DNA from 4 places in the Lentzea sp. genome. Region 1 is predicted to be linked to each of the others. Evidence: riboswitches for the same ligand, from Rfam matches in the RefSeq annotation. Region 1 holds a riboswitch; each other region holds the start of a gene.
The links. Region 1 has a riboswitch for cobalamin ahead of metE (5-methyltetrahydropteroyltriglutamate--homocysteine S-methyltransferase). Riboswitches for the same ligand answer to the same signal wherever they lie in the genome.
Positions count from the first base shown of each region.

Region 2: it holds a riboswitch for cobalamin, as region 1 does, so the genes downstream of both, VF330_RS20130 (CbtB domain-containing protein) here and metE (5-methyltetrahydropteroyltriglutamate--homocysteine S-methyltransferase) in region 1, are expected to answer to the same signal.
Region 3: it holds a riboswitch for cobalamin, as region 1 does, so the genes downstream of both, VF330_RS13560 (putative cobaltochelatase) here and metE (5-methyltetrahydropteroyltriglutamate--homocysteine S-methyltransferase) in region 1, are expected to answer to the same signal.
Region 4: it holds a riboswitch for cobalamin, as region 1 does, so the genes downstream of both, VF330_RS10800 (ribonucleoside-diphosphate reductase subunit alpha) here and metE (5-methyltetrahydropteroyltriglutamate--homocysteine S-methyltransferase) in region 1, are expected to answer to the same signal.

Region 1 is NZ_DASVFL010000209.1:15,918-19,637, forward strand. Features, by position in the region: gene VF330_RS23140 (HAMP domain-containing sensor histidine kinase) at 1-225, opposite strand, end outside; gene VF330_RS23145 (response regulator transcription factor) at 222-905, opposite strand; cobalamin riboswitch at 1,094-1,331, shown strand; gene metE (5-methyltetrahydropteroyltriglutamate--homocysteine S-methyltransferase) at 1,449-3,720, shown strand, end outside.
Region 2 is NZ_DASVFL010000179.1:9,235-12,954, forward strand. Features, by position in the region: gene hisG (ATP phosphoribosyltransferase) at 1-429, opposite strand, end outside; gene VF330_RS20120 (phosphoribosyl-ATP diphosphatase) at 443-706, opposite strand; gene VF330_RS20125 ((2Fe-2S)-binding protein) at 815-1,465, shown strand; cobalamin riboswitch at 1,514-1,688, shown strand; gene VF330_RS20130 (CbtB domain-containing protein) at 1,722-1,910, shown strand; gene VF330_RS20135 (CbtA family protein) at 1,927-2,688, shown strand; gene VF330_RS20140 (HAD family phosphatase) at 2,685-3,341, opposite strand; gene VF330_RS20145 (hypothetical protein) at 3,334-3,585, opposite strand; gene VF330_RS20150 (PAC2 family protein) at 3,634-3,720, shown strand, end outside.
Region 3 is NZ_DASVFL010000107.1:11,943-15,662, forward strand. Features, by position in the region: gene VF330_RS13550 (hypothetical protein) at 1-527, shown strand, start outside; gene VF330_RS13555 (threonine aldolase family protein) at 547-1,509, shown strand; cobalamin riboswitch at 1,541-1,671, shown strand; gene VF330_RS13560 (putative cobaltochelatase) at 1,712-3,643, shown strand; gene cobO (cob(I)yrinic acid a,c-diamide adenosyltransferase) at 3,654-3,720, shown strand, end outside.
Region 4 is NZ_DASVFL010000083.1:13,240-16,959, reverse strand. Features, by position in the region: gene VF330_RS10800 (ribonucleoside-diphosphate reductase subunit alpha) at 1-2,018, opposite strand, end outside; cobalamin riboswitch at 2,127-2,335, opposite strand; gene VF330_RS10795 (LysE/ArgO family amino acid transporter) at 2,379-2,927, opposite strand; gene VF330_RS10790 (LysR family transcriptional regulator ArgP) at 3,027-3,720, shown strand, end outside.

The DNA of each region.
Region 1 (3,720 bases):
CGGCAGCTCGACCCGCGCCAGACCGGCGCGCTCCGCGTTCGCCGCCAGGAAGCGGGAGTCGGCGCGCAGCTGCTCCTCCACGGTGGTGCGCAGCTCCCCGTCCAGCAGCTCGCTGGCCACCTGGAAGGCCAGGAACACGCTGGCCGCGATGGCCGTCGCCGCGATCACCGTCAGCCGGGTCCGCAGGGACTGCCGACGCCACCACCGGGGCAACCGCCTGCTCACGGAGGGGTCTCCCGCACCGTGTACCCGAGGCCGCGCCGTGTGTGGATCAACCGCGGCTCGCCCCCGGCCTCCATCTTGCGGCGCAGGTAGCTCACGTACACCTGGAGGTTGTTGGAGGTGACGCTCATGTCGAAGCCCCAGATCGCCTCGAACAGCTCACCCCGGGTCAGCACCCTGGTCGCGTTGCGCACGAGGACCTCCAGCAGGAAGAACTCGGTCCGCGTCAGGTGGAGCGGCCGCTCGCCCCGCCACGCCTCGAACCTGTCGGGATCGACCCGCAGGTCGGCGAACGCCAGGACCGGCGACTCGTCGTCACCCGGCACCCGGCGGCGCAGCAGGGCCCGGACCCTGGCCAGCAGCTCCTCGGTGGCGAACGGCTTGGGCAGGTAGTCGTCGGCGCCCGCGTCCAGCCCCGCGACCCGGTCGGACACCTGGTCGCGGGCGGTCAGCATCAGCACCGGCAGGTCCCGGCCCGCCGCCCGCAACCGTCGGCAGGTCTCCACCCCGCCGAGGCGGGGCATCATCACGTCGAGGATCAGCAGATCCGGCGCGTCGTCACCGATCCCGTCGAGCACGGCGAGCCCGTTGGCGACGGTGCTGGTGTCGTACCCCTCGACCTGCAACACCCGTTCCAGGGACTCGCGGATGGCCGCCTCGTCGTCCGCGATCATGATCCGCACGCCGGTCCGTCCCCCTCCGGTCGATGGTTTTGCCGCACATCGTCCCGGATGAACCTGAGGGCAACGTTAGAGCGTCACCACCCGGCCTCACCCGCGCGCCCGTCCGGCACACCGCTACGGGCGGGTGGCGTCGGTTCCGGCTCTCCCAGGCCGGGACGACACCTGGTGATCAGGCGGCCCCGTGCCGCTACAGTGGGTGTGCAGCTGGTTCGGCCTCCGTGAGCACGATGGCGGTGGCCGAGGCAAGAGGGAACCCGGTGAGAGTCCGGGACTGCCCCGCAGCGGTGAGTGGGAACGACCGCCATCAGCCTCTTCGAGAGGCGAGCACTGAGCCCGAGCCGGGTTTGGGAAGCGATGGCCAGTAGGAACCCGGCGTGAGCCGGACCGCCCACGAGTCCGAAGACCTGCCCGCTGTGCATCCACGACCGTGGGTGCAGGCCGAGACCTCGCGGGTGGGTCGTTGGCGGTTCACGGCCGGGCATCGGTCGTGGGTTGTCACGCGCTCGTTCCGCAGGTCCACGTGGACTCGCGAAGGAGAGCCCCGTGACCCAGACCGTTCCGACCAGCCGCGCGACCGTGTACGGCTATCCGCGCCAGGGTGCGCAACGACAGCTGAAGAAGGCGATCGAGTCGTACTGGGCCGGTCGTGGCGACGCCGATGCCCTGCTCGGCACGGCTCGCGAGCTGCGGCAGCAGAGTCTCGCGGAGCTGCGCGCGGCCGGTGTCGACGAGGTGCCGAGCAACTACTTCTCGTTCTACGACCACGTGCTGGACACGGCCTGGATGCTCGGTGCGGTTCCCGAGCGCCACCTCGCCGCTGTGCCGGACACGACGACTCCCGCGGGTCAGCTCGACCGCTACTTCGCGATGGCGCGCGGCACGGCCGACGCCGCGCCGCTGGAGATGACGAAGTGGTTCGACACGAACTACCACTACCTCGTGCCCGAACTCGGGCCGGACACCCGCTTCACCCTGGACGCGACCAAGCCCCTCACCGAGTTCGCCGAGGCGAAGGCCGAGGGCGTCACCACCCGTCCGGTGCTCGTCGGCCCGGTCACGTTCCTGTTGCTGGCCAAGGACACGACGGGCACGGATGGGTTCCAGCCCCTCGACCTGCTGGATCGGATCGTGCCGCTGTACGTGGACCTGCTGCGTCAGCTGCGCGAGGCCGGTGCGGAGTGGGTCCAGCTCGACGAGCCCGTCCTCGTGACCGACCAGCCGGCGGACGTGCTGGCCAGGGTCGCCGAGACCTACGCGGTGCTGGCCGCGGAGCAGGTGCGGCCGAAGATCTTCGTCGCGTCGTACTTCGACCGGCTCGGCGACGCGTTGCCGGTGCTGGCCGCCGCGCCGGTCGAAGGTCTGGCGGTCGACTTCACCGGCAACGCCGCCGCGAACCTCGACGCGCTCGCGGCCGTGGGCGGGATCCCGGACAAGCGGCTGGTCGCCGGTGTCGTCAACGGCCGCAACATCTGGGCCGCCGACCTCGCGGCCGCGCTGAGCACCCTCGGCACCCTGCTGGGGCTCGCCGGGACCGTGGACGTCGCCGCGTCCTGCTCGCTGTTGCACGTGCCGCTCGACGTGACGCTGGAGGCCGGCCTCGACTCCGAGATCGCCGGCTGGCTGGCGTTCGCCCGGCAGAAGCTCGACGAGATCGTCACGTTGCGCCGCGGGCTGACCGCGGGACGGTCCGCGATCGCCACCGTGGTGCACGTCAACAAGACCCGGCTCGCCTCGCGTGCCTCCTCCCCGGTCGTGAAGGTGCCCGCAGTGCGGGAACGGGTCGCCGCCGTCACCGAGTCGGACCTGCACCGGGCGAGCACGTACGGCGTGCGGAGCAAGACCCAGCGGGAGCGGTTGAACCTGCCCGAGCTGCCCACGACCACGATCGGGTCGTTCCCGCAGACGCAGGAACTGCGCAAGGCCCGCGCGGCACTGCGGGCGGGCGACCTCGGCCAGGACGCCTACCTGGAGGCGATGCGCGCGGAGATCCGTTCCGTCATCGCCGAACAGGAGAAGATCGGTTTGGACGTGCTGGTGCACGGCGAGCCCGAACGCAACGACATGGTGCAGTACTTCGGTGAGCAGCTCACGGGATTCCTTGCCACGCAACACGGTTGGGTGCAGTCCTACGGCACGCGCTACGTGCGGCCGCCGCTGATCGTCGGCGACGTGGCCCGCCTGGCGCCGATGACCGTGGAGTGGTCCACGTACGCGCAGAGCCGGACCGAGCGTCCGGTCAAGGGAATGCTGACCGGTCCGGTGACGATGCTGGCGTGGTCGTTCGTCCGCGACGACCAGCCGGAGGGTGACACCGCACGGCAGGTCGCGCTCGCGTTGCGCGACGAGGTGGCGGACCTCGAGGCGGCGGGCATCTCCGTGATCCAGGTCGACGAGCCGGCGCTGCGGGAGACCCTGCCGCTGCGCACCGCCGACCGAGCCGTGTACCTGGACTGGGCGGTCACGTCGTTCCAGCTCTCGACGGCGGGCGTCCGCGACGACACGCAGATCCACACGCACATGTGCTACGCCGAGTTCGGGGACGTCTTGCAGGCCATTGTGGACATGGACGCCGACGTGATCAGCCTGGAAGCGGCGCGGTCGAACATGGCCATCGTCGACGGCCTCGCCCAAGCCGGGTATCCGAACGAGGCAGGCCCTGGCGTGTGGGACATCCACTCGCCACGCGTCCCGTCCGTCGAGGAGATCGCCGGCCACCTGCGCGTGGCGACCGCGGCCTTCCCGGCGGAGCGCTTGTGGGTCAACCCGGACTGCGGCCTCAAGACCCGCGGTTACCCGGAGGTGCGGGCCACCTTGA
Region 2 (3,720 bases), on a different contig from region 1:
GCCGTCGAGGCGGATCACCTGGGCCGTGATGCCGCGGGCGCGCAGGTCGCGGCCCACCAGCTTCGGGTACGCCGTGGCGAGGCGCTTGCCCTGGAGGTCCTCGACCTTCCAGTCCGTGCCGCGGGGGCCGGCGTAGCGGAAGGTCGACGAGCCGAAGCCCAGGGCCAGCAGCTCCTCGACGGACGAGCCGTTGTCGTCGGCGCCCGAGTCGGCGGCCAGGTCGCGGCCGGTGATGCCCAGGTCGAGGTCGCCGGACGCCACGTAGATCGCGATGTCCTTGGGGCGCAGGAAGAAGAACTCGACGTCGTTGTTCGGGTCGAGCACGGTCAGGTCGCGGGGCTCGTGCCGCTGCCGGTAGCCGGCCTCGGTGAGCATGGCGGAGGCGCGTTCGGCGAGCGCGCCCTTGTTCGGGACTGCTACGCGCAGCATGTGGAAGTCTCTTTCAGAGGTACTTGTAAACGTCTTCGAGGGTGAGGCCGCGGCCCAGCATGAGCACCTGGAGGCGGTAGAGCAGCTGCGAGATCTCCTCGGCGAGCTTCTCGTCGGACTCGTACTCGGCGGCGATCCAGACCTCGCCCGCCTCCTCCAGGACCTTCTTCCCCTGCGCATGGACGCCGGCCTCGAGCGCTGCGACGGTGCCGGACCCCGCCGGCTTGGTGGCGGCTCGTTCGGTCAGTTCGGCGAACAGGGAGTCGAAGGTCTTCACGACACGACATCCTCCCATCCCGCGGACCCACGTCCACACCGCGGTCGGATCCGTCCCATGCCCTGGACGTGATTTGTCCTGCATGGACACCCAGTAGCGTGAACTTCCGTGTCCGAACTCGCCGAGGTCCTCGCCGCGCTGCGCCGGGTGCGCGGGATCAACCCGTTCTTCGCGCTCGACGTGGGCCGTCCGGACGAGTCCTGGCTGCCGGGAACCGCGCTGCTCGAGGGCCCGGACCTCAAGAACACGATCGACGCCATCGCGATCCGGTACGAAGCGGAGGAACCGCGCGTCGCGGCCAGCCTGTTCTTCCTCAGCTACACCGCGCGGCTGCTCAGCCCGCTCACGGCCGCCGGCCTGCCGATCGACGTGCGGCCGGAGAACCTCTGGTGGCGCCACGACCCGGCCGGCGGCCTGAGCGTCCGCGTCGACCTGCCGCGGCTGGGCCCGCCCGCCGCCGAGGCGCTCGCGCCCGTGGTCGAGGCCATCCAGGACGTCACCCCGGTGTCGCGCGGGCTGTTGTGGGGCAACGCGATGTCGAACATCGCGGGCGCGCTGAAAATGGTCGTGCGCGCGGGCATGCTCACGGCCGAGGAAGCGGAACTGCGCGGTGTGCGGCTGATGACCGCGCCGCCGTTCGAACAGGCGGGAGAATTCTTCTCGATCCCCGGCGAGGTCGCGTTCCGCCGCAGGAGCTGTTGCCTCTACTACCGCGTCGCCGCAGGTGGGAAGTGTGGTGACTGTCCACTCGTGAAGTGAGGAACGCAACAACTCTTATGGCCGGTTGTGCTCGGCGGGCCGCTCAACTTACGGTGCACGCGCCGCAGTGACGGGAAGCCGGTGGAAATCCGGCGCGGTCCTCGCCACTGTGACCGGGAAGCAACCCCCGCCGAGCACGTCACTGGTCCCCGCCGGGGCTGGGAAGACGCGGGGTGAGCGGTGATCCGGGAGTCAGGAGACCGGCTGCGGCGCCGCAAGGAGAGTTGACCTTCCACGAGGTATGGAGGAGCCCGTCATGACGAGCCCCGCAGCAAGCCTGTCCGCCGTCCGCGTGCCCAAGTGGGCCTTCGCCGTCTCACTGCTCGGCCTGATCGTCACCTACCTGGTCCTGCAGGAGAACGGCCTCGCGCTCGGCGCGGGTTCCGAGTTGCTGCACGAGTTCTTCCACGACGGCCGCCACGCCCTCGGCGTCCCCTGCCACTGATCCGCCGATCACGCAGATGACGACGACGTACAAGTCGATCGCACTGCGCGGGATCGCGGCCGGCGGCATCGCCGGTGCCGCCTCCGCGCTCGTGCAGCTCCTGGTCACCGAGATCCCCATCCGCGCCGCCCTGGCGGTCGAGGAGGCGCGGGAACCCGCAGGTGACGGTCACGCGCACTCGCACGGTGAGGAAGAGCTGGTCAGCCGCGGCGCCCAGGTCGCGGGCGGCATGCTCGGCGTGGTGATCGTCGGCATCGCGGTGGGCCTGGTGTTCGCCACGGCCTACGCGCTGTCGAAGCGCTGGTTCACCGACCGCACGCCGTTCAGCCGCAGCCTCGCGTTCGGCGTCGCGGTGTTCGGCGCGGTGGCGCTGCTGCCGTGGCTGAAGTACCCGGCCAACCCGCCCGCCGTGGGCGACCCGGACACCGTGGACTACCGGACCGCGCTGTACCTGGGCGTGGTCGTCGCCGGCCTGGCGATCGTGTGGGGAGCGAGCCGGCTCGCCGAGCAGCTGCGCGCGCAGTCGCAGCCGGTGCGCGTCACCGGTGTGCTCCTCGCGGTGGTCGCGGCCGTCGCGGTGGTGCTCGTGGCGTTCCCCGCGCCGCCGGACACGATCCCGGCGGACATGCCGGTGGCGGTGCTGTGGCAGTTCCGCCTCAGCTCGCTCGCCCAGCTGGCCACGCTCTACGTCGGCATCGGCGTGGTGTTCGGCCTGCTGGTGGACCCGGCCACGCGCAGGGCCAAGGCCGAGCGCGTGACCGCTTCGCAGACTGTCTAGAGCGCCTTCAGCACGTCGAGGTCGACGCCGGTGAGGGAGTCGCGGAACACCCGCCGCTCCCCCGCTGGCACCTCGACGTCGCACGGCACGACCAGCACGGTGCACCCGGCGGCCACGGCCGCGGCGACACCGGTCGGCGAGTCCTCGACCGCCACGCACTCCACGGGATCCACGCCGAGCAACCGCGCGGCCTTCAGGTACGGCTCGGGCAGCGGCTTGTTCAGCCCGTCCACCTCGTCGCCGCACACCGTCACGTCGAACAGGTCGCGGCCGATCGTGTCCAGCGCCACCTCGGTCAGCGCGCGCTCGGTCGACGTCACCAACGCCATCGGCACGCCCGACGCACGCACGGCGCGCAACGCCTCCTGGGCGCCCGGACGCCACGGCAGGCCGGCGCGGAACACCTCCTCGGTGCGGCGCGAGATCCACGCGGCGCCGTCCACCAGGTCCTCCGCGGAGGGGTCGAGGCCGACGTCGGCGAACAGCAGGCGCATCGTCGTCGGCACGTTCGTGCCGACCATGCGCTCACGGGTCTCCAGCGACAGCGTGCCGCCGAGCTTCTCCGCGTACTCGTAGAGCGGGATGTCCCACAGCTTCTCGGAGTCGAGCAGCGTGCCGTCCATGTCCCACAGCACGGCCTGCAAGTCAGACATCGAAGTACTTCGCCTCCGGGTGGTGCGCCACGAAGGCGTCGGTGGACTGTTCCGGGTGCAGCGGGAGCCCTCGCGGACCCGCTCGTGCCGGTGCCAGGCCGGCGCTTCGGCGAGCCGGCCGCGGTCCGTGGACTTCCCGGTGCCCACGATACGCGTTCCGGCCGGGCGGCTCGCGGGCGTGGCCGGTGATCGTCACGCGGTTGACCAGCGCGTCCCGCGACGGCGACGCTCCGCGACCACGCATGGGCCAAGCCTGCGATGACTTGCTCGCGCGAGGCCGTAGTCTGGCGCCGTGAACGATCCGTCCCAGGAATCCCCGACCCCCTCGAACCCGCGCCAGCCGCTCACGAGCCCGATCATGGTCTGCGCTTTCGAAGGG
Region 3 (3,720 bases), on a different contig from region 1:
GCTACCACGCGCGGGACGGCGAGCTGTTCCGCGCGCTGGCCGACGCCGGTGTGTCCGCGGAGGACTCCGCCGGTCTCTGCTACTTCCTGCTGATCGCCGGGCAGGAGACCACGACCCAGCTGCTGTCCACGGCGTTGCGCCGCGCTCTGCAGGACCGCGCGCTGTGGGCGCGGCTGCCGTCGCCCGGTGTCGCTGAGGACTTCGTGGAGCACGTGCTGCGGACCGAGACGCCCGTGGTGACGTGGCGCCGGCTGACCGCGCGTGAGGTGGTCCTGTCCGGTGTGCGCGTGCCCGCCGGTGCGGAGCTCGTGCTGGTGTTGACCGGTGAGGAGACCGACCCGCGTCACCTGGCGTTCGGGTACGGGCGCCACTTCTGCCTCGGTGCCGGGCTGGCCCGGCTGGAGGCCGCGGTGACGTTGCGGACGGTGGCCTCCCACGAGCCGGCGCTGGAGCTGGCGGGTCCCGAACCGGAGTGGCTGCACCTGCTGTCGTTCCGCGCGCCGAAGTCGGTGGCCGTGAGGCGTTGACCTGATGTTTGATGCGGGTGTGTTGAATCGCCAGCTCTCCGGAGTCCACAAGAAGACGCTGCTGGAGACGCTCGGCCCTGTGCCGGACGTCGACCCAGACCGCTACGGGGACGGCGGCCCGGTGGGCGCCCTGGAAACCCGCGTCGCCCAGCTGCTCGGCACCGAGGCGGCGCTGTTCGTGCCGACGGGGACCATGGCCCAGCAGATCGCCCTGAGGTGCTGGGCCGACCGCACCCACAACCCGATCGTGGCGATGCACCCGCAGGCCCACCCGCTGCACCACGAGGACGACGCGCTGACCGTGCTGTCCGGCCTGCGCCCGGTCAAGGTCCGCGACGCCGACGTCGGCACCTGCCCGGAGCCGTACGGGACGCTGCTGCTGGAGGTGCCCGACCGCGAGGCCGGGTTCGTCCTGCCGACCTGGGACGAGCTGACGTCGCTGGTCGACCTCGCCCGCGAACGCGACGCGGTCGTGCACCTCGACGGCGCGCGGCTGTGGGAGAGCGCGCACGGCCTCGGCAAGCCGTTGCCCGAGATCGCCGGCCTGTTCGACTCGGTGTACGTGTCGTTCTACAAGTCCCTCGAGGGCATCTCCGGCGCCGCGCTCGCGGGCAGCCAGGACTTCGTCGACCAGGCGCGGGTCTGGCGGCACCGGTACGGCGGCATGCTGTTCCAGCAGTGGCCGGCCGCGCTGTCCGCACTGCACGGTCTCGACACCGTGCTGCCGAAGCTGGGGTCGTACGTCGAGCACGCCAAGGTCGTGGCGGCCGCGATGGGACTGCCCGAGCCCCACACCCACCAGTTCGCGCTGCACCTGCCCGGTGACCCGAAGCGGCTGACCGAGCTGAGCGGGAAGTTCCTCGGGTCGTTCTGGCCGTCGGGGACGCTCGCGAAGACCGAGGTCACGATCGCCGGGCCCGCGCTGGAGTGGACGGCGGACGAGGTGGCGCGGGCCTGGGCGGAGTTCCGGAGCCTGCTCTGAGGGCGATGTCGCTCACCTGGCTGTTGGTCGCACGGGTGCGGAATGCGACGATGCCGGGGCTGTGAGGGGAGCGCGAGGAAGCCGGTGCGAATCCGGCGCCGTCCCGCGACTGTGACCGGGGAGACCCGGGAGTCAGGAACTCGTCCCCCTCTTACTCCGACCGACCACGGGCGTGGACACCCGAGGAAGGACTTCACCGCGCATGTTCCCCTTTTCGGCTGTCGTCGGACACGACGACCTCCGGCTGGCCCTGCTGCTGAACGCCGTGCACCCCGGCATCGGCGGTGTCCTCGTCCGCGGCGAGAAGGGGACCGCGAAGTCGACGATCGTGCGTGCCCTCGCCGCGTTGCTGCCGGAGCTGGACGTCTCGAAGGACTGCCGGTTCGGCTGCGCGCCCGGCACGACCGACTGCCCCGACGCGCCGCACGACGGCGTGGAGCGCAGGCCGGCGAAGCTCGTCGAGCTGCCGGTCGGTGCCACCGAGGACCGGCTGGTCGGGTCGCTCGACCTGGAGAAGGCGCTGACCGAGGGTGTGCGGGCGTTCCAGCCCGGGCTGCTGGCCTCGGCGCACCGGGGCGTGCTCTACGTCGACGAGGTCAACCTGCTGCACGACCACCTGGTCGACCTGCTGCTCGACGCCGCCGCGATGGGGCGCGCGCACGTCGAGCGCGAGGGCGTCTCGGTCTCGCACCCGTCGCAGTTCCTGCTGGTCGGCACCATGAACCCGGAGGAGGGCGAGCTGCGGCCGCAGCTGCTCGACCGGTTCGGGCTCACCGTGCAGGTCAAGGCCGCGCGGGACGTGGGCGTGCGCACCGAGGTCATCCGGCGCCGGCTCGCCTACGAGGCGGACCCCGTCGCGTTCGCCGCGCGGTGGGAAGCCGAGGACGCCGAGCTGCGGCAGCGGATCGCGGACGCCAAGGCGAAGCTGCCCGGGGTGTCCCTTCCGGACGGTGAGCTGCGCAGGATCGCCGCCGTCTGCGCGGCTTTCGAGGTCGACGGCATGCGCGCGGACCTCGTCGTCGCCCGTGCCGCCACGGCCCACGCCGCCTGGCGGGGAGCCGGGAGCGTCGAGGAACTGGACGTCGAGGCCGCGGTCCGGCTCGCCCTGCCGCACCGGCGCCGCCGCGACCCGTTCGACGAGCCCGGCATCGAGGAACAGCAGCTCGAGGACGCCATGCGCGAGGCGGCCGAGCACGCCGAGGAACCGGACCAGGGCCCTGACGACGAGGGTCCCGACGACGACGGACCCGGCGGCGGTGAGCTGCCCGAACCGCAGGACGGTCCGCGGGACAGCCCGCCGCGCAACGGCGACGCGCCCCAGGACCGCCCGGCGCCGGAACCCGCGCCCGCGTTCAAGGCGCGGGTGCTGGAGGTGCCCGGCGTCGGCGAAGGCGCGCCCGGCAAGCGTTCCCGGGCCCGCGCCCGCACCGGCCGGGTCGTCCGTTCGTCCACAGTGGACGGCAGTGGTCTGCACCTGGTCGACACCCTCGCGAACGCCGCACCGCACCAGGCCGCGCGCGGCCGCAGCGGTCCCGGACTGCTGCTCACCGCGGCCGACCTGCGCAAGGCGGTCCGCGAGGGCAAGGAGTCGAACCTCGTCCTGTTCGTCGTCGACGCCTCCGGCTCGATGGCGGCGCAGAAGCGGATGTCGGCGGTCAGCGGCGCGGTGATCTCGTTGCTGCGCGACGCCTACCAGCGCCGCGACAAGGTCGGCGTGGTCACGTTCCGCGGCAGCCAGGCCGAGGTCTCGCTGCCCCCGACCACCTCCGTCGACGCCGCGGCCACGCGCTTGAAGAAGATGCGCACGGGCGGCCGGACCCCGCTCGCGGACGGCCTGCTCAAGGCCCACCGGGTGCTGGAGGTCGAACGGCTCCGCGACCCGCGCAAACGGCCTTTGGTGGTGCTGCTGACCGACGGCCGCGCCACGTCGTCCGGCCTCGGCGGCGACCCGACCGGGGACGCGCTCAAGGCCGCCGGCCTGCTCGACCAGACCGCCGTCGTGGTCGTCGACTGCGAACAGGGCCACGTCCGCCTCGGCCTCGCGCAGAAGGTCGCCGACGCGCTGCGGGGCACCTGCGTCCGTCTCGACCAGCTCAGCGCCGACCACCTCGCCGGCGTCGTCCGGGCAGCGTGAGGAGAACCCGATGCCACAAGGACAACCGGTCGAGGTCCCGAAGGACGGCCTGACCACCCGGCAGCGCCGCAACCGGC
Region 4 (3,720 bases), on a different contig from region 1:
CCGTCGTGCAGCTTGAGGTCCGAGATCATCCGCTCGTCCCAGAGCCCCCGCTGCTTGAGCGCCCGCACCAGGTCGGGGTTGGTGACGGTGAAGTCGCCGGACATGTTCGACTTCACGTACAGGTTGCGGTACAGCGGCTCGATCGACTGGTTCACGCCGGTGATGTTCGCGATCGTCGCGGTCGGCGCGATGGCCATGACGTTGGAGTTGCGCATGCCGCGCTCGACCTTCTCGCGCACGGCGTCCCAGTCCAAGGTGGACTCGCGGTTCACTTCGAGCTCGCCGGCGCCGCGGTTGCGCGCGAGGATCTCGACGGAGTCGATCGGCAGAACCCCTCGGCTCCACAACGACCCGTCGAACGACGCGTACGCGCCGCGTTCGCGGGCGAGGTCGGCGCTGGCGGTGATCGCGTGGTAGCTGATCTCCTCCATGCTGCGGTCGGCGAACTCCACGGCCTCCTGCGACGCCATCGGCGTGCCGAGCGTGAACAGCGCGTCCTGGAAACCCATCAGCCCCAGGCCGATGGGCCGGTGCCGCAGGTTGGAGTTCCTGGCCTCCGGGATCGTGTAGTAGTTCACGTCGATGACGTTGTCGAGCATCCGCACGGCCGTCCGCACGGTCTTCGCGAGCCGCGCGTGGTCGATGCCGTCCGCGGTGACGTGCCGGGCGAGGTTGACGCTGCCCAGGTTGCAGACGGCGACCTCGTCGACCGTGGTGTTGAGCGTGATCTCGGTGCACAGGTTGCTGGAGTGCACGACACCGCTGTGCTGCTGCGGCGACCGCAGGTTGCACGGGTCCTTGAACGTGATCCACGGGTGCCCGGTCTCGAACAGCATCGTCAGCATGCGCCGCCACAGGTCGACGGCGGGCAGACGCCGGAAGACCTTGATCTCGCCGTTGTCCGCTCTCTCCTCGTAGGCGCGGTACTTCTCGGCGAACTCGTCACCGAACGCGTCGTGCAGGTCCGGCACCTCGTCGGGGGAGAAGAGCGTCCACCGCCCGCCGGCGCGGACCCGGCGCAGGAACTCGTCCGGCACCCAGTTCGCGGTGTTCATGTCGTGGGTGCGGCGGCGCTCGTCGCCGGTGTTCTTGCGCAGGTCGAGGAACTCCTCGACGTCGATGTGCCAGGTCTCCAGGTAGGCGCAGACCGCGCCCTTGCGTTTCCCTCCCTGGTTCACGGCCACGGCCGTGTCGTTCGCGATCTTCAGGAACGGCACCACGCCCTGCGACTTGCCGTTGGTCCCCTTGATGTGCGCGCCGATCCCGCGCACCGGGGTCCAGTCGTTGCCCAGCCCGCCGGCGAACTTCGACAGCAGCGCGTTGTTGCTGATGCCGTGGAAGATGCCCGCGAGGTCGTCGTCCACGGTGGTCAGGAAGCACGACGACAGCTGCGGCCGTGTGGTGCCCGAGTTGAACAGCGTCGGCGTCGAGCACATGAAGTCGAACGACGACAGCAGCTCGTAGAACTCGATCGCGCGGGCGTCGCGGTCGTCCTCCTGCAGCGCGAGGCCCATCGCGACGCGCATGAAGAACGCCTGCGGCAGCTCGTAGCGGCGGCCGTCGTGGTGCAGGAAGTAGCGGTCGTACAGGGTCTGCATGCCCAGGAACTGGAAGTTCAGGTCGCGTGACGCGTCCAGGGCGGCGCCCAGGCGGGCCAGGTCGAAGCCGGCGAGCCGCGGGTCGAGCTGGTCCAGGCCGATGCCGTGGTGGACGAACGAGGCGAAGTACGACGGGTAGCGTTCGGTCATCTCGGCGTGCGTCAGCGGGACGCCGCAGGCCTCGGCGCGCAGCTTGTCCAGCAGCAGCCGGGCGCTGACGGAGGAGTAGTCCGGGTCCTGTTCGACCATCGTGCGGGCGGCCATGATCGGCGCCAGCGCCAGTTCGGCGTCGGTGATGCCGTCGTAGAGGTTGCGCTTGGTCTCGGCCAGGACTGCCTCCGCCGAGGCGTTGGGCAGGTCGGCACACGCTTCGTGGACGACCTCGGACAGTCGATCCAGCGCTGGTGGGCGGTCGGGCACGCTCTCTCCTCGCGAGCAAGCCCGAGGAAACGCGTGCGCGCACCAGCGGACGCGCGCCACCGGTGCACACAGCCGCCCTCCCTCGGGGCACCGTGTGGTGCGCGCAGGCTTGCGCGCACACCGGTGGCAGGTCTTCGGACTCGTGGGCGCCGGGCACGCTCCTACCGGCCGTCGCTTCCCAGGGCGGACCCCAGTGCTTCGTTGACGGCTTTCGTTCCCACTCACCGCTGCGGGGCAGTCCCGGACTTCCACCGGGTTCCCTCTTGCCTCACTCGCCCGGTGCTCCGGGCCGGTGAACCACCAGCGCGGCAGATACTACATGTGGTGGTGGCTGCTTGATCACCACCCAACATGCGCGCGTCACGCTCCGGCGATCAGCACCACTCCGAGGACGGTCATCACGGCGGCGATCACGCCGTCCAGCACCCGCCACGCGCGGGGCCTCGCGAACAGCGGGCTGAGCAGGCGCGCGCCGAACCCGAGCGCGACGAACCAGGTGACGCTCGCGGTGACCGCGCCGATCCCGAAGAGCCACCGGCCGGCCGCGATCGAGCCGAGGAGCAGCAGCGTGTCGAGGTAGACGTGCGGGTTGAGCCACGTCAGCGCGAGCGCGGTGAGCACGGGGCGGCCCGACGCCTCGCCGGAGGCGGTCAGCGCGGACGGCCGCAACGCCCGCCGCGCGGCGAGGAAACCGTAGCCCAGCAGGAAGATCCCGCCCACGACCGCGGCGGCGGTGATCACGGACGGCCACCTGCGGACGATCGCCCCGAACCCGGCGACGCCCACCGCGACGAGGATCGCGTCCGAGACGGCGCACACGGCGACCACCTTCGCCACGGCCTGGCGCCGGAGTCCTTGGCGCAGCACGAAAGCGTTCTGCGCGCCGATCGCGACGATGAGGGTCATCATGGTGCCGAAGCCGAGGAACAGGTCAGTCACCCCTCCGACGGTATTCACGCGTTCTTGATGAGACCAGCTAAAGATTCTTACGTAGCATTAGCGCTCGTGATGGATCTCGACCTGGTGCGCACGCTGCTCGCGGTCGTCGACGCGGGCACGTTCGACGCGGCAGCCACCGCGCTGCACGTCACGCCTTCCGCTGTCTCGCAACGGATCAAGGCTCTGGAGCAGCGCACCGGCCGGGTGCTGCTCGTGCGCGCCCGGCCGGTCCGGCTCACCCCGTCCGGCGAGGTGCTGGTCCGCTACGGCCGGCAGCTGCTCGCCCTCGACCAGGACCTCGACGCGGCGCTCGGCGAGGACGCCGTCGTGCGCGTGCCGATCGCGGTGAACGCCGACTCGCTCGCCACGTGGTTCCTGCCCGCGCTGCAACGGGTCCCGCCGGAGCCGAGGATCTCGTTCGACCTCCACCGCGAGGACCAGGACCACACGACGGCGTTGCTGCGCCAGGGCCTGGTGATGGCGGCGGTGACGTCGTCGCGGGAACCCGTTGCGGGCTGCGAGGTCCGCCGGCTCGGCCACATCCGGTACGCGGCGATGGCCACGCGGTCCTTTGTGGACCGTTACGAGGACGGGCCGCTCAAGTCGTGGCTGCCGCGGGCGCCGGTGGTCGTGTTCGACCGCAACGACGACCTGCAGGACCGGTTCGTGCGCACGCTGACCCGCGGCCGCGGCGCGTCCGACCACCGCCACTACGTGCCGTCGTCCGAGGTGTACGTGCGGGCGATCGTCGCGGGCCTGGGCT